Regions from separate parts of the Martelella soudanensis genome, predicted to be linked through region 2. Evidence: predicted binding sites of a transcription regulator. Region 2 holds the regulator's gene; each other region holds the start of a gene.
The links. The regulator PhoB, encoded in region 2, activates phosphate uptake and scavenging genes when phosphate is short. The targets are predictions, from matches to a motif close to TGTCATNNANCTGTCAT.

Region 1 (4,660 bases), 1.1 Mb from region 2:
ACACGTTTTCAAGCGCGGAAAGTGCCGGAAAAAGGTGAAAATCCTGCATGATCAGGCCGATATTCTCGCCGCGAAAACGGTCCCGCCCGCTTTCGGAGAGCGTCGACAGGTCGGTTTCGCCCCAGCGGGCATGGCCATGCGTGAGCCGCTCCAACCCGGTGACGATGTTGACGAAAGTGCTCTTGCCGGAACCCGACGGGCCGGTGATCGCGACCCGCTCGCCGGCGGCGATATCGAGCCGTGGTATCGAAAGCACCGCGCCATCGAGGCCGGGAAAGGTGACGGCAATGTCCGTCAGGGAAAGAGGCAGCATCGGGACTGACCTTTTTGTGGGCGAAAGGAGGTGGCCTCAGACTTTGCTATACCGCGCGTCGCGCAGGCGCAGCTGGCTGATGAAGCCGGTCTCGGGGTCTACCCAGGAGCCGCGATCGAGAATGCCGGTCACCTCGATCATCTGGTTGGGCTGGGTGAAGGTCTGCTTGCGGTCGAGATAGACGACCATGATATTGTCCGGCCAGTCGGCATCCGAGGAACAGAACGGGCAGAGCGCCATCGGGATTTCCGACAGCACGAAGAACTTCGCTTCCGCCTTCAGCGGCGGGGCCATGAAGCCTCGGATCGAGACCTTGCTTCCGGTCAGTTCCTTCACCTTGTCGGAAAATTCGAGCCCGAGCGGGCTGAAGGAGCCGTAGAGCTGGTCGAAAGTCAGTTCACCGGTGGCGGCAAGGGCCGGACGGCAGGCAAGGCCGACGCCGAGCGTGCCGAATGCGGCAAGCAGGCTGCGGCGGGAAAGGGGCGGACGAGCAGTCATGGTTCTCATCTCATGGTTCGTGAGGTCGGAACCGGGCAAAGCCCGCCCGGTTCCCAGTTTGTTGACGAAGGCCTTGACAGATACTTCCGTCATGCCGGGCTTGACCCGGCATCCAGGGCCAAATTTCGAGGGCTATCAACAGGTGGCCCTTTGCGCGTATGGCGTTCCATCGCCCTGGACCCCGGATCAGGTCCGGGGTGACGGACAGAGGGGTAGGCAAACTCAAACTGTCTGCAACATGGTTTGTCAGCAGTCCGAGGACCGGGCGAAGCCCGCCCGGTCCCGTATCGAACGTGAAGCTTACTGCTTCTGGCTGGTGCCGAGAGCGAAAGCGTCGGCCAGTACGCCGTAGACGTCGGACTGTTCCATATAGCCCTTGAAGCCTTCGGCGCCGGGGCCGGACGCCTGAAGGAGAACGTCATCGACGGCGTGAACGCCGGTCGAGGCATCATAGGGCAGGTTGCCGGTGCGCAGAACGGCGCCGGGGACATCCTTGTAGGCCTCGTTGGCGACGTAGCGGCCCTCTTCGTTCTTCACGGCCGGCTCGAACGGACCATCCATCTTCGGGCGGAAGGTCTCGTAATAGTCGGGGAAGTTGTTGGCAAACATGGCCAGGCGGCGGGAGACGTCGACCTGATCCGGGTAACCGTCGCCGTTTTCGTCCGTATAGTTCGGGAAGCCGGCGTCGTCATAGGTCATGACCTTGTTGCGCATTTCGTCGGCTTCGACGTCGTCGTCGATCGTGCCGATCACCGAGACGCCGTGGGTGTGGTCACCGGTGACGACGATCAGCGTATCAGGGTTGGAATTCATCCATTCCATGGCGGCGCCGATGGCCTGGTCGAACTCGATCATGTCGATGGCGGCGCGGTCCCAGTCGAGCGGATGCGACATCTTGTCGACATTGGCGGCCTCGACCATCAGGAAGAAGCCCTCGGGATTCCTGGAAAGCTGGTCGATCGCCGCTTTCGTCATATCCACGAGGCCGGGCTGGTTCGGGAATTTCTCGACGCTGCCCTTCTTCAGGAATTCGCGGTCAAGCGTCGAGTCCATGTTGGCGGTGTGGAACAGGCCGAGCAGCTTGCCGTCTTCCGGCTTCTCGGCGGAAGCCAGTTCGTCGGCGGAGGTGACGACCGTGTAGCCGGCCTCTTCGAACATGGCGATATAGTCGTTGTCATCCTTGCGCTTGGAACCGGCGACATCGGACTTCAGGAAGTAGGCAGAACCGCCGCCGAGAACGACTTCCGGCTTGACGTCATAGAACATGCCGACGATAGCGGCCTTGTCGCCGCGAAGGCGGGTATGGGCGACGACGGCGGCCGGCGTGGCGTCTTCGATTTCGGCGGTGGAGACAACGCCGATCGCCTTGCCGGTCTGGCGGCGCAGCGCCTCGGCAATGGTTTCGACCTTCGGGTCGTCCAGGCTGTCCGGCGTACGGTCGGCATAGACGCCGAGCGCGTTCACGCGGGTCTTGTGGCCGGTCATGTAGGCCGACATGGTGTTGGCGCTGTCGGTTGCGACCGAATGGGTCGAGGAGGTGCCGATCGTTGCCATGCTGTCGAGGTCGTCCATATGGAGACGGCCGTCGGCCTTGCCCTCGGTCATGCCCTTGGACATGATCCGGGCAGCCGTGCGGTGACCCATGGACAGGCCGTCGGCGACGAAGAAGATCACGTTCTTGGCCTTCGGGGTTTCGGCGGTATCGTAAACCGTCCAGGTCACGGTCTTTTCCTCGGCATCGCCGGCCTTGACGGAAACGGTGTAATCACCGGCATCGGCAATGGCCAGATCGCGCAGGATCAACGCCGAGCCGAGGCTCTCGTCATTCTTGCCCTTTTCGTCGGCGACGAATTCTGCCTCATGGCCGAAGACGTCGGCATAGGGCTTGCCGTTGACGGTTACGTCGACATCGCCGGCGTCATAGACCGCGTCGAGTTCGACCTTGAAATCGAAGGGCGAGGACGAAAGCACGGTGGCGCGATCGAGCGGATAGATGGTTGCGGCATTGGCAGCACCTGCAAGGCAGGTGGCGGCGGCGAGAATTGCGAGACGTGCGCGCATGGGAACCTCTTTGAAAGAGCGTCGGGAAGGGTTAGTGCCGTTCCGCGATAGTCCCACGGGATAACAATCGAATGACGTTTTTGCTGCGGTTTGATGACGCTCAGGGCTGGCCGCGCCGGCCGCGCGGCTTCAGGTAGCGCCTGCGCCTGCGCCGCTTGATCGAAAAGTGCAGGACGCGGGTGATGTACCAGAACAGGGCGAGCGAAATGACGCCGGCGGCGAGGAAGCCGGTGGCATTGCCCGCGACGTGGGCGACGGCGATGATGTTGCGGGAGAACATGAAGCCGAGAAGGCTATAGGTCGACACCCAGATTATCTGGCCACAGACGGATGCGGCCGAAAAGGCGCGCCAGCGCATGCCGGCAGCGCCCGCGACCGGGTTGATATAGGGGCCGAACTGGGCCAGCAGCCAGCGCGTGAAGAAGATGGCGAGAACGCCGCGCCGTTCCAGATAGTCCTGTGCACGGTCAACCAGACGCTGGCGTTTGGGGCCGCGCGCGGCGAACCGCTCCACATATTTCGCTCCGCCCTTGCGCCCGACCCAGTAGCCGATCTGGTCGGAGGTGCTTGCGGCGGCGAAACAGGCGGCGATGGCCGGCAGCATCGGCAGATCGCCAGAGGCTGCGAGAGAGCCGCCAAACAGCATGATCACGGCGGCGGGCATCGGTATGCCGAGGCAGCCCAGAAACACGATAAGGGCCATGACCGGGATGCCGTAGACCGGAACCAGCGCCAGAAACTGTTCATTCATCGTCGCCGGCCCGTTCGTGGTCGTCGAGGGCTTCGGCGATCTGGTCTTCCAACTCCTCCAGCGTCTCGCCGCGCTCTCTTGTGATCTGCCAGAGCGGCAGGCGGCGGCTGTTTTCCGGATCGAGGCCGAGCGCCCCGGCGAGTTCGTGCACGGGGATATCGTGCACCATCGCCACCTGGCCGAGCGTCATCCAGCCCTTCAGCTCCAATTGGCGATGGGCCGGGTTGTGCCAGTAATAGACCGCAAGCACGGTCTTGAGCGCGAACGCCAGCGTCAGAATCAGGGCCGCCAGAAAGGCAATGGAAAGCGCGCGGTGGCGTTGCCAAAATGCGCGGACGGGATTTTTCAGACTCATGGCCGTCCTTTCCGGATACGCTGAAGGAAGCGGAGTAGTTCCGCCTTTGTCGGGCTTTGCTTCATGCGATAGCCGCTCGGCCGCGATTGCACAACACCCCTGCGCGCAGCCGCAGGGGGGAGGTTCTCGGCGAGGTCCGCGTTTTTGGGTATCGTCGCGCCGGCCGATCCGCTATGAACCCGGTTTGTGACAGAATGACAGGCTATGGAGAAGCGCGACATGATCCGCGTGCACAAACACGATATTCCGGCGGAACACGCGAGCCGCTATACCGGCGCGATCGCGATCGACAGCGAGACGCTTGGCCTGATTCCGCGCCGCGACCGGCTTTGCGTGGTGCAGATTTCGCCAGGCGACGGCAGCGCCGACCTGATCCAGATCGCGCCGGGGCAGCGGCAAGCGCCGAACCTTACCGCCATGCTGGCCGATCCGGACCGCCAGAAGATCTTTCATTTCGGCCGGTTCGATATCGCCGTGCTCTACCACACCTTCGGCGTGACCACCGCCAATGTATTCTGCACCAAGATCGCCTCGCGCCTGACCCGGACCTATACCGACCGGCACGGGCTCAAGGACAATCTCAGGGAAATGCTCGATGTCGACGTTTCCAAGGCGCAGCAATCCTCCGACTGGGCGGCCGAGGAACTGACCGAGGCGCAGCTTCAATACGCCGCCTCCGACG
Region 2 (4,660 bases):
ATCGGCCGATCGAGGAAATCGGCGACGGAATCGAGCGTTTTCGCATCGAACCGCTTTTTCTCGCGCGCCACCGCCAGCACGTTCCGCCAGGTCGCGATGTAATGGAGGTCAACGCCGCCACTCTCGAATCGTTTCCCGGCTTCGGTGAAAATATCGTAGTAGAACAGTGCCATGCCATGCTTCACGATACCGCCGGCATCGCGGATCGCATTGATGAAGTTGAACATCGAGCCGCCCGCCGTGGTCAGGTCCTCGATCACCAGCACCCTCGCGCCCTCGTTCATATGGCCCTCGATCTGGGCGTTCTTGCCGTAGCCCTTCGGCTTCTTGCGGCAATAGATCATCGGCAGGTCGAGACGGTCGGCGAGGAAGGCGGCAAAGGGAATGCCCGCGGTCTCGCCGCCGGCCACGCAGTCGAACTGTTCGAAGCCGGCCTCGCTCATGATCTTTGCGGCGGCGAAATCCATCAGGGTGGAGCGGATTCGGGGAAAGGAAATCAGCCGACGGCAGTCGATATAGACCGGGCTCACCAGACCGGAGGAAAGCTTGTAGGGCTCATCGGGGGAAAAATGCACCGCCTCGATCTCCCACAGCATGCGGGCCATCAGATCGGCCATCACCACCGGCTCGGTAAAACTCGCGCTCGTCATCATCATCCCTTTCGTCTGACGGTTCTGTCCGTGCCCTGTTCGGAGGGAAAAATCAATCGCTGGTGCAGGAAAGGACAGTGCTTTGGTGGTCTGAGGATAAAGAAACGATGAGGTATCGCAATGACGGTGGGCGGTATTAACGGAATTTCCGAAGGCGAGGCGCCGATGAAGCGCATCGGCATCGCAGTCTTCCACCCCCTCGCCCCGCAGGGGAGAGGGTGGCGCGAATGCGCCCGGTGAGGGGAGGGTCTTGCAACTTTCCGTGGCCGGACAGGGGGTGAAAACCAGTGCCGCGAGCGTTTCAACCACGGTGATGCAGCTTGCCCTCATCCGGCCTACGGCCACCTTCTCCCCAAGGGGAGAAGGGGACGACTGAGAGGCCCCTCACACTTCCATCGAATAGCCCGCGCCGCGCACGGTGCGGATCACGTCCGGCATCTGCGAGAAGTTGAGCGCCTTTCTGAGACGGCCGACATGGACGTCGACGGTGCGCTCGTCGACATAGATGTCGTGGCCCCAGACGCCGTCGAGAAGCTGGGAGCGGGAAAATACCCGGCCCGGCGAGGTCATCAGGAATTCCAGAAGCCGGAACTCGGTCGGCCCGAGCCGCACTTCCTTGGCCTTGCGGTGGACGCGGTGGGTCTCGCGGTCCAGCTCGATATCGCCGCATTTGAGCACGCTGGACAGCACTTCCGGCCGGGCCCGGCGCAGGATCGCCCTGACCCGGGCCATCAGCTCCGGGGTCGAGAACGGCTTGACGACATAGTCGTCGGCGCCGATCGCAAGGCCGCGCACCCGCTCGCTCTCCTCGCCGCGCGCCGTCAGCATGATGATCGGCAACCGCTCGGTCTCGGGCCGCATGCGCAGGCGCCGGCAAAGCTCGATGCCGGAAACGCCGGGCAGCATCCAGTCGAGCAGCAGAAGGTCCGGCACCCGCTCCTGCAGCCTGATCTCGGCCTCGTCGCCGCGCGAGATCGTCTCGACCTCGTAGCCTTCGGATTCGAGGTTGTAGCGCAGCAGGACGCTCAGCGCTTCTTCATCTTCGACAACTGCGATCTTCGGAACCATCTCGTGCCTCTGTCAAATGGTTTCAGGACTTGCTCTCGCCGGAGCCGACCGAGGGCGACATGTCGTCCTTCGGGCGTTCTCCCTGCGGCTGCGAGCCGGTGGCGATGTAGTAGATCATCTCGGCGATGTTGGTCGCATGGTCGCCGATGCGCTCGATATTCTTGGCGCAGAACAGAAGATGCGTGCAGGTGGTGATGTTGCGCGGATCTTCCATCATGTAGGTCAAAAGCTCGCGGAACAGCGAGGTGTAGATCGCGTCGATCTCCTCGTCGCGCTCGCGGATCGAATTGGCCTTGTCGGCCTGGCGCGAGGTGTAGGCGTCGAGCACTTCCTTGAGCTGCAACAGCGCCAGTTCCGACAGGTGCTCGATGCCGTGGGCGAGCTTGCGCGGCACGCCGGTGCCCTGCACCGAGATCACCCGCTTGGCGGTGTTCTTGGCCATGTCGCCGACGCGCTCGAGATCGGCTGCGATCCGGATCGCGCCCATGATTTCGCGCAGGTCCGTTGCCACCGGCTGGCGTCTGGCGATGGTGACGATCGCCTTTTCGCCGACCTCGCGTTCGGCCTCGTCAAGCGCCAGATCCTCGGCAATCACCTTTTCGGCGAGCTCGGTATCGGTGTTGACCAGCGCCACGACGGATTGCGAGACCATTTCCTCCGCCATGCCGCCCATTTCGGAAATCCGGCGCTGGAGGTATTTCAGCTCGTCGTCGAACGCCGATATGATATGCGAGTGTGCCATCTCTGTTTCTCCTGAGAGCCTGTCCGCGTTTCGTTGAATCGCGAACACGCTCTAACCTCTTGTTTTACCGCGCGTCCGGACGGAAAACCGGTGTCCACTTTTCCTGGACGCGCTCTAACCGAACCGGCCCATGATATAATCCTGGGTGCGGCTGTCGGTGGGATTGGTGAAAATCGTGTCGGTGTCGTCCTCCTCGACCATGTAGCCGAGATGGAACATGGCCGTGCGCTCTGAAACGCGGGCGGCCTGCTGCATCGAATGGGTCACCATCACGATGGTGTAGTTCTGTTTCAGCTCGCTGATCAGTTCTTCCACGCGGGCGGTCGCGATCGGGTCGAGCGCCGAGCACGGCTCGTCCATCAGGATCACCTCGGGGCTGACGGCGATCGCGCGCGCGATACAGAGCCGCTGCTGCTGGCCGCCCGAAAGGCTGGTGCCGGGCTCCTGCAGGCGGTCCTTGACCTCGTTGAACAGGCCGGCCTTCTGCAGGCTGGTTTCCACGATCCGGTCGAAATCGGCGCGGTGGCGGGCAAGGCCGTGAATGCGCGGGCCGTAGGCGACATTCTCGTAGATCGATTTCGGAAACGGGTTCGGGTTCTGGAACACCATGCCGACGCGGGCGCGCAACTCCACCACGTCGATGCCGGAAGTATAGATATCCTCGCCGTCGAGCGTGATCGCGCCGGTCACCCGGCAATTGTCGATCGTGTCGTTCATGCGGTTCAGCGTGCGCAGAAAGGTCGACTTGCCGCAGCCCGACGGGCCGATCAGCGCGGTCACGGCATTCTGGCGGATATTGAGGTTGACGTCGAACAGCGCCCGCTTCTGGCCGTAATAGACGGAGACATCCTTGCCGGCCATCTTGTAGGTTTGTTCGTTCATATTTGGGCCCATTGTCTTTTTCGCATCAAGGTTCATCTCCGCCTCCTACCAGCGCCGCTCGAAGCGGCGGCGGAGAATGACCGCGGTCAAATTCATCAGGATCAGGAACACCAGCAGCACGATGATCGCCGCCGAGGTGCGCTCGACGAAGGCGCGCTCGGCCTCGCCCGCCCACATGTAGATCTGCACCGGCAGCGCGGTCGAGGGATCGAGCGGGCTTGCCGGATAATCCGCGACGAAGGCGACCATGCCGATCAGCAGCAAGGGCGCTGTCTCGCCGAGCGCGCGGGCAAGGCCGATGATCGTGCCGGTCAGGATGCCGGGCATAGCGAGCGGCAGCACGTGGTGGAACACCGCCTGCATCTTCGAGGCGCCGACGCCGAGCGCTGCCGAGCGGATCGAGGGCGGCACCGCCTTGAGTGCGGCGCGGGTGGCGATAATGATCGTCGGCAGCGTCATCAGCGTCAGCACAAGGCCGCCGACGAGGGCCGCCGAGCGCGGCAGGCCGAGGAAGCCGATGAACAGCGCCACGCCCAGAAGTCCGAAGACGATCGACGGCACGGCGGCGAGATTGTTGATATTGACCTCGATGACATCGGTGAACCGGTTCTTCGGCGCGAATTCCTCGAGATAGATCGCGGATGCCACGCCGAGCGGCAGCGACAACACCAGCACGATGCCCATCATGTAGAGCGTGCCGACGAAGGCGACGCCGATGCCCGCCGATTCCGGACGCGAGGAGGCGCCATGGGTGAAGAAGCCGGTGTTGAAGCTTTTGTGCAGCCGGCCCTCGGCCTTCAACTCCGCCATCCATGCGGCCTGCTGGTCGGAGACGCGACGGCTGGCTTCCGGCATCGACAGGTCGATCTGGCCCTTGTTGGCGGAATCGATATCGGCGGCGGCAAGCAGCTTCACGTCGACGGTCTTGCCGATCACCGACGGGTCGTCCATCACCACGTCACGCAGGTCGACGCGGGCCGAGCGCGAGACAAGCCGCATCGCCGCGCGCATTTCGGCGTCATTGGCGGGGTCGAGACCGAGCGTTTTCGCCAGCGCGTCCCCGACCAGAACCGGATAGTTTGCGATGAGCAGCAGCCGCGGATTTTCATCGCGCAGGCCGTCGGGGTCGACGACTGCTTCGCTAAACGTGATCGGCAGCGTGATCGTGGTCTGCTGGAACGCGGTGAAGCCCTTGCCGGCGACCGAAAACAGCAGTGCTGCCAGGAAAAACAGGCCGGCGGCGATCGCGAGGAAGCCGAACACCCGAAAACGCTTTTCCGCGCGGTGGCGGCGTTTCAACCCCTTGCGGCGGGTCTCG
Region 3 (4,660 bases), 1.2 Mb from region 2:
AACTGGTTCCAGTTGTTGACGACGCCCTGGGCTTTGGTCTCGTAAGCCGTCTTCAGCTCTTCGACGGTCATGCAGTTGATCGGGTTGTCGGGGTTCACGATCACGGCCAGCGCGTCCATGGCGACGGGCATTTCGAGGAACTCGATGCCGTTCTCGGCGCAAAGCTCCGCTTCCGAGGTCTTGATCGGGCGCGACGCGCCGGAGAAGCTGGTCTCGCCGCGGCAGAACTTCTTGAAGCCGCCGCCGGTGCCGGACACGCCGACGACGACGCGGTTGCCGGTTGCGATCTGGTATTCCTCGGCAAACGCCTCGGATACGGGGAACACGGTCGACGAGCCGTCAACCTGGATGGCATCTTCCTGGGCTGCGGCCTGATAGGCGAGCAGTGAGGCTGCGGTGAGAACGGTGACTGAAAGTATCTTTTTCATTGGAATAATCTCTCCTGGCTGGATCTGGTGTCGAATCCATTCGGGTTTCAACGGGTGGTCCCCGGAGGACGGTAAAACACAGTCTTGTTACAGTTTCATGAAATTGCAACATAGATGGTTTATTGCGACTTGCAGCGGCTCGTTCGGGTGTCGCGAAGATCCAGTGCAATCGGCATTCGGGTGAAACAGGAGGTTTCAGCCAGTCCGGAGCCAAAGCGACGGCGTAATCGATTTGCCGATCCGCCTTGCCGACCCGCCTTGCCGGCATGGCTTTGCGCGGGTCGGCGTCCGGTCACAGTCACGACGCTACTGGCAAACGGCGCTTCCGCGCATTTTCCACACCGACATGAAAATGAGAGTTCGGCCATGACAAGCAATCAGAACTTCAACATTCTCTTTCTCTGCACCGGAAACTCGGCGCGGTCGATCATGGCTGAAGCCATTCTCAACACGGAGGGCAGAGGTCGCTTTCAGGCCTTTTCGGCAGGTAGCCGACCGAAAGGCGCTGTTCATCCGCTCGCGCTCAAGGTGCTGACGGCGCAGGACTACCCGATTGAGGGGCTCCACTCGAAGAGCTGGGATGCCTTTTCGGGCCCCGATGCGCCCCGGTTCGACTTCATATTCACGCTCTGTGACAGCGCGGCGGGAGAGGCCTGCCCGATAGCGCGCGGGGCCGCAAAGCGGGCGCATTGGGGGATTGAAGACCCCGCCGCTGTCGAGGGGACGGATGCGCAAAAGGAACTGGCCTTTGTGCAAACGGCACAATTCCTCAAAAGCCGGATCAAGGCGTTTCTGAGCCTTCCGGTGGAGACAATCGAAAAAATGGCGCTGGAAAGCAGGCTGAACCAGATCGGCCGTATGGAAGGCGCAACGGACCTCGCGGCAAAGAGCGAGTGAATGCCGAATGAGACATTTCCGGTTCAAGGCCTTTGCAGCGGTATCGGCGCGGGGTCACCGCAGCTTTGCTAGTCGGGAATTTCATTATCATTGACCTGAAAACGGCCACCGGGGCCGCAGCGTTGTATAGCTGTAATAAAACGCTGCTAAGCCCGGCCGAAATGATATCCAAACAATGATCGGAGATAATAAAATGCGTCGTGCTCTTCTTGCAGCAGCCGCTCTGGTTGCTATGACAGTACCTGCTTTTGCAGATTTCACCCTGGACAGCCGCTACACGGATGCAGACGGCGACCTGATTGCCGATATCCCGTCCGATCCGGCTGAGCTTGTCGATCCTTCCGTGCTGATCTTCGCCTATACGCCGGTTGAAGACCCGGCTGTCTACGCCGAGGCATGGAAGGACTTTCTGACGCATATAGAAGAGGTTACCGGCAAGCGGGTCCAGTTCTTCCCGGTCGATTCCAACGCCGCCCAGATCGAAGCCATGCGTGCCGGCCGCCTCCATATCGCAGGCTTCAACACCGGCTCGAACCCACTGGCCGTGGCCTGCGCCGGTTTCCGTCCGTTCACCATGATGGCCGCCGAGGACGGTTCATTCGGCTACGAGATGGAAATCATCACCTATCCAGGCTCCGGCATTGCCGAAGTTGAAGACATCAAGGGCAAGGCCCTGGCGTTTTCGTCCGAGACCTCCAATTCAGGTTTCAAGGCCCCGTCGGCCATTCTGAAATCCGAATACGGCATGGAAGCCGGCACGGATTTCGAGGCCACTTTCTCCGGCAAACACGACAACACCATCCTCGGCGTGGCCAACAAGGACTATCCGGCCGGCGCCATCGCCAATTCGGTGCGCAAGCGCATGGTTGCCCGCGAGGTGATCACGGACGATCAGGTCGAGATCATCTACACCTCGCAGACCTTCCCCACCACCGGCTATGGCTTGGCGCACAATCTGACGCCCGAGCTTCAGGACAAGATCAAGGAAGCCTTCGCCTCCTTCGAATGGGAAGGGTCGACGCTGGAAGAGGAGTTCTCCAAGTCCGGCGAAGCACAGTTCATCCCGATCACCTTCAAGGACAACTGGGCCGTGATCCGCCAGATCGACGAGGCAAACGGCGTTTCCTACAATTGCCAGTAAGAACTGGTATCATCCTTTCGAACGGGCGGAGATCATCCGCCCGTTCCCTTGTTGTGGAGCCGTCATGCTCGAACTCAAATCGCTGACCAAAACCTACAAGACCGGCGACAAGGCCCTGAACGACGTCAGCCTCACCGTGCCGGAAGGTCAGGTTGTCGGACTGATCGGTCCCTCCGGCGCCGGAAAATCCACGCTGATCCGCTGCGTCAACCGCCTCGTCGAGCCGACCTCCGGTTCGGTTGCAATATCCGGCAAGTTGATCACAGGCCAGGGGCAGCGCGAATTGCGGGCCATGCGTCGCCGCATCGGCATGATTTTTCAGGAATATGCCCTGGTCGAACGGCTGACCGTCATGGAAAATGTTCTGTCCGGCCGGCTGGGCTATGTCGGGTTCTGGACCAGCTTCACCCGCCGCTACAGCGCGGACGATATCGGTCTTGCCTATCGGCTGCTGGATCGCGTCGGCCTGATGCACCAGGCCGACAAGCGCGCCGACGCGCTCTCCGGCGGCCAGCGGCAACGTGTCGGCATCGCCCGCGCGCTTGCCCAGGAACCCGAACTGCTGCTGGTCGATGAGCCGACGGCCAGCCTCGATCCCAAGACAAGCCGCCAGATCATGCGGCTTCTGATCGAAATCTGCGCCGAACGCAATCTTCCCGCCATTGTGAACATTCACGACGTGCCGCTGGCGCAGCAGTTCATGCAGCGCATTATCGGACTGCGTGCCGGCGAGGTGGTGTTTGACGGCCCCCCCGACGCGCTGAGCGAGACAGCGCTGACCGAGATTTACGGCGCGGAAGACTGGAACGCGATGCGCAAGGGCGCGCAGGAAGACGAGAGCGCCGAAGCCGAAGAGGCGGCCGTGCTTGCGAGGCTCGGCGCATGAGCAATTATCCGACGACTTATCCGACGACATGGAAGCGTCCGCCGCAGGTATTCACCCATCGCGGCTGGCGGATAGGGCTTCAGATCGGGTTTGCGGCCTGGTTCGTTCTCGCGCTTGCCACGCTCGACCCGAACTGGGCGCGGATCGTCGAAGGCTGGTCGCGGGGCGCGCGCTTTCTGGTCGGCTTTCTGCAACCCGATTTTACCAGCCGCTGGAGCGATATCTCAAAGGGGCTGATCGAGAGCCTGACAATGACGCTGACCTCGACGGTGGCCGGCGTCATCATCTCCGTGCCGGTCGGCATCGGCGCGGCGCGCAATGTCTCGCCCAAGATTGTCTATCTTGTCTGCCGTTCGATCATCGCCGTCAGCCGCTCGCTGCAGGAAATCATCATCGCGATCTTCTTTGTGGCGATGTTCGGCTTTGGCCCGTTTGCCGGGTTCCTGACGCTGAGCTTTGCCACGATCGGCTTTTTGTCGAAGCTTCTGGCGGAAGACATCGAGGATATCGACGAGGCGCAGGCGGAGGCGATCAGGGCAACCGGCGCTTCATGGATGCAGATGATCAACTACGCCATCCAGCCGCAGGTCATGCCGCGCCTCATCGGCTTGTCGCTCTATCGCCTCGACATCAATTTCCGCGAAAGCGCAGTGATCGGCATTGTCGGCGCGGGCGGCATCGGCGCGACCCTGAACACCGCCATCGACCGCTATGAATATGACAGCGCCGGCGCGATCATCCTGGTCATCATTCTCCTCGTCATGGCGGCGGAGTACGGTTCCAGCTATATCCGGAAGTTCCTGCAATGAGCGACGCCCCTTATCCCGCGGTCTGGCGCCGCCGCACATCCCGGCAATCGCTGATGATCTGGGCCGGCTGGTTTGGCCTCGTTGCGCTGACCGTCTGGTGCTGGCAGGTTATGACGCGCGACACGATCTGGGCTTTCGTGAGCGATGCGCCGAAGCAGGCCGCCGATATCGGCAGCCGGATGTGGCCGCCGCGCCTGTCTTACATGAACGAGCTCTGGGCGCCGCTCTGGGACACTTTGAACATGGCCACGCTCGGCACCATGCTGGGTGTCGTTCTTGCCGTTCCGGTCGCCTTTCTGGCGGCGCGCAACACCACGCCATCGGCCATGATCCTGCGGCCTGCGGCCCTGTTCGTCATCGTGGCCAGCCGTTCGATCAATTCGCTGATCTGGGCGCTTCTGCTGGTCGCCATCATGGGGCCGGGCCTCCTGCCCGGCGTCATAGCCATCGGCCTGCGCTCGGTCGGCTTCATCGGCAAGCTGCTCTATGAGGCGATTGA
Region 4 (4,660 bases), 830 kb from region 2:
CGCCGCCGGTAACGGGCTGGATCGCTGCCGCAATCATCTCGCCGTCGAGATAGAGCGCATGGATCCTGAGCTGGTCGTTGCGGGTAAGCTTCCTCGCCGTTGGCAGCAGCGCTGAAAACCGGGACCGGTCTTCGGCGACCGTGGTCGCAAGCGCTGCGAGCTCTTCCAGCATCAACGCCGTTTCGGACGGATTGCGGGCGACATGATAGCCGATCCTGCCGCGCGCCTTCAGCGCTTCCCACTTTGAAAGATTGGCCTGCCAGGCTTCGCGCTCGGCGGATGTCAGCGCGGGGTTGGGATCGATCGGCCCCGACAGCGCGCGCCTGCGGCGGGCATGGGTGACGCGGAAGGCGAGACCCCGGGCGGCGGCCACCGCGCGGGCAAAGCGCATGAACGCGCCATCGGCGAGCAGGTGTGGAAACACGGCAATGCCCGGCAGGTTGACGAGCGCGCCGGCCAGCGCCTCGAAAAGCTGATCGAGCGTTGCCATCGGCCGATGGCGCGACACAAGCGGCGCATGATAGCCGATATCGCCGATCGCGTGGGCCAGAAGATGCGAGCCATTGCCGCGCACCGAAAAGGTCATCAGCGCGGTAAGGCTGTCATCGCTTGCGCCATCTTCCATCAGCGCCACCCGCAGCAGCGAGTGGCGCTCGCCGAGCGCCGGCAGCAGGAAAGCCGGGGTCTGGAAGATATTGTTCTCGATCGCGGTATCCGCCAGCCGCTCCATCGCCGTTTCCATATGGTCGGGCGCTTGCGAGTAAAGCGAGAATTCGCCGCCGCTTCTGACCTCGAGGCGGATATCGGGTACCGCCTTGCCGGGCTGTACGACGGAGAGTTTGGATTTGAGGCGGGCGGGCGGACGCTGGCCGAGGTCCTTGCGAATGATGCTCATGGCCGCGCCCTCTTTGCCCGGGCGCCACCGCGCAATGCGCGCGGCATGTCCGGCAAGACGGGCAGCTCTGGGGGACCTGAACGCATGGATACTGAACTCTTACAAACACACTTAACAAGGGATAACCGGTTTCAGTTAACAAAGCGTTGGCTGCGGGGCGTTGGCCGGGGTGGCCGAAACCGGCCTTGCAATTTTGGCCGATACGGGCAGACTGTCTTGCAAGTGTCATGTTTGCGAAGCGGAGACGCCATGGCTGAGAAGCCGGAAACGCAACGCGGCCGGGCCGCTGTCAACGCCAATGTGGTGGACCTGACCCAATATCGCTCCGGCCGGAAGGCCGAGCCCCTGCCGGTCACCTTCCACCGGCGCGAGCTGGATGCAATCCTCTGGATCTACGGCCGCATGGTCGGCGAGGGTGAATGGCGCGATTATGCGCTGGACCACATGAAGGACAGGGCGGTGTTCTCGGTATTCAAGCGCGCCGGCGAACTGCCGCTCTACCGGATCGAGAAAAACCCGAAACTCGCCGCCAGACAGGGCGCCTTCTCGGTCACCAACACCGCCGGTATGGTGCTCAAGCGCGGGCATGATCTGAAGCAGGTGCTGAAGGTGTTCGACCGTAACCTCAAGCTGGTCGAGAAGTAGTTCCGTCGCGCCGGGCCGCGAGCGCAGCGTCTTCGGCGGGAGAGCGAACGAAAGGCCCAGTTTGTTGACAAACCAGCCCCCTTTTACGGGCGTCATCCTTGGGCTTGTCCCGAGGATTTAATACCAACAGTCATTCTCAATGACCCAGACTGCTGACAAAGCTATCCTTTTTACGGACGTCATCCTCGGCCTTGTGCCGAGGATCTAACCACGGTCCCGCACGAGCGGCGTTGGCGTTTCGTAAGGCCCGTAAGGGATTGTATTTGAACTGACTTTTCGTCCGAGACGCCTGTCGAGTAGATGCGTGCTTAGATGCTCGGGACAGGCCCGAGCATGACGGCGGAGAGGGAGGCAGGCTTTGTCAGCAGACAGCAAGCAATCACGGCGTTGTCTCGTTCTTCGCCCTGGACCCCGGCTCAAGGCCGGGGTGACGGCGGAGAGGTAGGCGTTGCCGCGCTCACGCGTGAGGTTTGTCGACATGTCGGGCTGGGACGGGTTTCGGCCCCTTCATGCGCGAACTAGGGTCTGTGGGGATTCATCGTGAGTTGATCACAGCCGCTGCCAGATAGATCATGGCCTCAAAGCTCTGGTCCGTTTTACAGGCTCTCATAGCGATGCGCTTGAACTCTTTGAGTTTGCAGAAGAAGTTTTCGATCAGGTGTCGCCATTTGTAAATCTCAGTGTCGATTTGGAGAGGCACTGATCGACGCGGATGTTGCGAGATTACTATTTTCGCGCCGCGCTCGTTGAGATCGGCTACAATGTTGTTGCTATCGAAAGCCTTGTCGGCGAGTAGCGCACCGAACTCGATGCCATCGATGAGCGGCGCGACGCCGACCGTGTCGAAGCGATGGCCCGGCAGCAATTCGAACCGGACCAGATTGCCTAAAGCATCGGTCAGTGCCAGGATTTTGGTTGTCATCCCACCTTTTGAGCGACCAATGGCCTGGCTCTGAGTCCCCCTTTTGCGCCCTGACCGTGTCGGTGGACCTTGACGATGGTGGCATCCACCATGGCGTATTCCATGTCCGGTTCATCAGAGAGGGCATCGAATATGCGTTTGAAAATGTCGGCTTCACGCCAGTCGCGAAACCGGCGGAATGCCGTGCTCCAGTTGCCAAACGCAGCGGGCAGGTCACGCCATGGGCTGCCCGTGCGCACAATCCAAAGCACAGCCTCAATGAACAGCCGGTTGTTTCTTCCGCTGCGACCGGGATCCAGAGGCTTCCCCAGACAATGCGGCTCTATCTTCGCCCATTGGGCATCTGTCAGTACAAAACGATCCATCCAAAGCGTGAATCACATTCGCGCTGATTTGTGAATCCCCACAGACCCTAGAGCGTCGGGCGATTAGTTGGCATCGCCCGACGCTCTAGATTCTCTATTTTTGCGCGTCGGGTTAACGAAAAACCGGATTCCACTTTTTCGCCCGACGCTCTAATGTTGAGCGACGTATTTGACAACGTCAGGCAGAACCCTGCCTGACGTTATATTTCTCCGGCGACGTCCTCAGTGGGCGTCTTCCATTGCCTTCTCGGGCTCCGGTGTCTTGGCGGCCTGCAGCTCCTTGACCGCCTTTTCCGGATCGGCCGGGAAGGCCGCGTTGGTGATCTTGCCTTCCAGAAGGTCGATCGCGTATTTCAGCTGCACATCGTCCTCGGTTTCGCGCGGTACATAGGCAACCGAGCCGGAGCCCTCTTCGGTTTCCTTGTCGCCCTGGATATGACCGCGAAGCGCGGATTCGCCTTCAGGGCGGATCAGGCCTTCGAGGTCCTCCGGCAACACCTGTTCGACGATGATGTCGGGGCTGATGCCGGTGCCCTGGATCGAGGTGCCGGACGGGGTGTAGTAGAGCGCCGTCGTCAGCCGGAGCGAGCCTTCGCCGCCGAGCGGTACGATGGTCTGGACCGAGCCCTTGCCGAAGGTGCGGGTGCCGACCAGCGTCGCCCGCTTCAGGTCCTGCAGCGCGCCGGCGACGATTTCGGACGCCGATGCCGAGCCGCCGTTGACGAGCACGACCAGCGGCTTGCCGTCGGTGACATCGCCCGGACCGGCATCGAAGCGGCGGGTTTCGCTGGCATTGCGGCCGCGGGTGGAAACCACCTCGCCCTCATCGAGGAAGGTGTCGGCGACGGACACGGCCTGGTTCAGGAAACCGCCCGGGTTGAGGCGAAGGTCGAGAATGTAGCCCTTGAGCTTGTCTTCCGGCACTTCCTTCTTGATCTCGGCTATGGCCTCCAGCAGGCTGTCGTCGAGCTTCTCGTTCATGAAGGTGGTCAGGCGGATATAGCCGATATCGTCGTTTTCAACACGCCATTTGACCGACTGAACCGGGATCACGCCGCGTACGATCGTCATCTCGATCGGCTTGGTCACGCCGTCACGGATGATGGTGACGTCGATCGGCTCGCCGACCTCGCCGCGCATGCGGTCGACCGCATCGTTGAGCGACATGCCGCGCACGCTTTCGCCATCGATCTCCACGATCTTGTCGCCGGAGAGAACCCCGGCATTGGAAGCGGGCGTATCGTCGATGGGGGCGACGACCTTGACGACGTCATCCTCCATCGTCACCTCGATGCCGAGCCCGCCGAATTCGCCCTTCGACTGGTCGCGCATCTCCTCGGATTCCTCGGCCGTCATATAGCTCGAATGCGGGTCCAGCCCGCTCAGCATGCCGTTGATCGCATCCTGGATCATCTGCTGTTCGTCCGGCGGCGAGACATACTGGCTGCGCACCCGCTCGAAAACATCGCCGAACAGCGACATCTCGCGGTAGGTTGAATCGTCGCCGGCCGCGCGTGCCGGAATATCGGCTGAAACCAGTATGCCGGTCGCCGAAGCGCCGATCACGGCGCCTGCCAGCAGAAGCGTTGCCCTACGTATCATTGCGTGCCTTTCCATCAGTATTGTCCACCCACCAGGGTTGAGAATCGACCGGCTTTCCATTGTGTCGGAACTCAATGTAGAGCGTCGGCCTGTCCGTTTCCAGCGCCATTGTCGCAGCGCTCGCGATCCGTCTGGTGCCCATCTCGGCCAGCGGCTCGCCGGAGAATATGAAATCGCCCTGGCGAACCTTGAGATCATCCATGCCGGTCATGACGATATGGTAGCCGTCGC

Region 1: the regulator PhoB is predicted to act here: its motif matches at 2,933-2,949, upstream of HQ843_RS01430 (alkaline phosphatase).
Region 3: the regulator PhoB is predicted to act here: its motif matches at 1,446-1,462, upstream of phnD (phosphate/phosphite/phosphonate ABC transporter substrate-binding protein).
Region 4: the regulator PhoB is predicted to act here: its motif matches at 1,108-1,124, upstream of HQ843_RS10565 (DUF2794 domain-containing protein).

The regions. Positions count from the first base shown of each region.
Region 1 covers NZ_CP054861.1:298,117-302,776, reverse strand. The annotation lists gene HQ843_RS01440 (ABC transporter ATP-binding protein) at 1-313, opposite strand, end outside; gene HQ843_RS01435 (hypothetical protein) at 350-811, opposite strand; gene HQ843_RS01430 (alkaline phosphatase) at 1,112-2,872, opposite strand; gene HQ843_RS01425 (DedA family protein) at 2,973-3,623, opposite strand; gene HQ843_RS01420 (hypothetical protein) at 3,616-3,978, opposite strand; gene HQ843_RS01415 (ribonuclease D) at 4,198-4,660, shown strand, end outside.
Region 2 covers NZ_CP054861.1:1,374,021-1,378,680, forward strand. The annotation lists gene HQ843_RS06640 (orotate phosphoribosyltransferase) at 1-650, opposite strand, end outside; gene phoB (phosphate regulon transcriptional regulator PhoB) at 1,035-1,718, opposite strand; gene phoU (phosphate signaling complex protein PhoU) at 1,741-2,460, opposite strand; gene pstB (phosphate ABC transporter ATP-binding protein PstB) at 2,575-3,378, opposite strand; gene pstA (phosphate ABC transporter permease PstA) at 3,388-4,660, opposite strand, start outside.
Region 3 covers NZ_CP054861.1:169,328-173,987, reverse strand. The annotation lists gene HQ843_RS00865 (PstS family phosphate ABC transporter substrate-binding protein) at 1-428, opposite strand, end outside; gene HQ843_RS00860 (arsenate reductase ArsC) at 795-1,325, shown strand; gene phnD (phosphate/phosphite/phosphonate ABC transporter substrate-binding protein) at 1,519-2,466, shown strand; gene phnC (phosphonate ABC transporter ATP-binding protein) at 2,531-3,352, shown strand; gene phnE (phosphonate ABC transporter, permease protein PhnE) at 3,349-4,161, shown strand; gene phnE (phosphonate ABC transporter, permease protein PhnE) at 4,158-4,660, shown strand, end outside.
Region 4 covers NZ_CP054861.1:2,205,119-2,209,778, forward strand. The annotation lists gene HQ843_RS10560 (GNAT family N-acetyltransferase) at 1-895, opposite strand, end outside; gene HQ843_RS10565 (DUF2794 domain-containing protein) at 1,145-1,540, shown strand; one part of gene HQ843_RS10570 (IS5 family transposase) at 2,076-2,497, opposite strand; one part of gene HQ843_RS10570 (IS5 family transposase) at 2,497-2,827, opposite strand; gene HQ843_RS10575 (S41 family peptidase) at 3,050-4,429, opposite strand; gene HQ843_RS10580 (murein hydrolase activator EnvC family protein) at 4,419-4,660, opposite strand, start outside.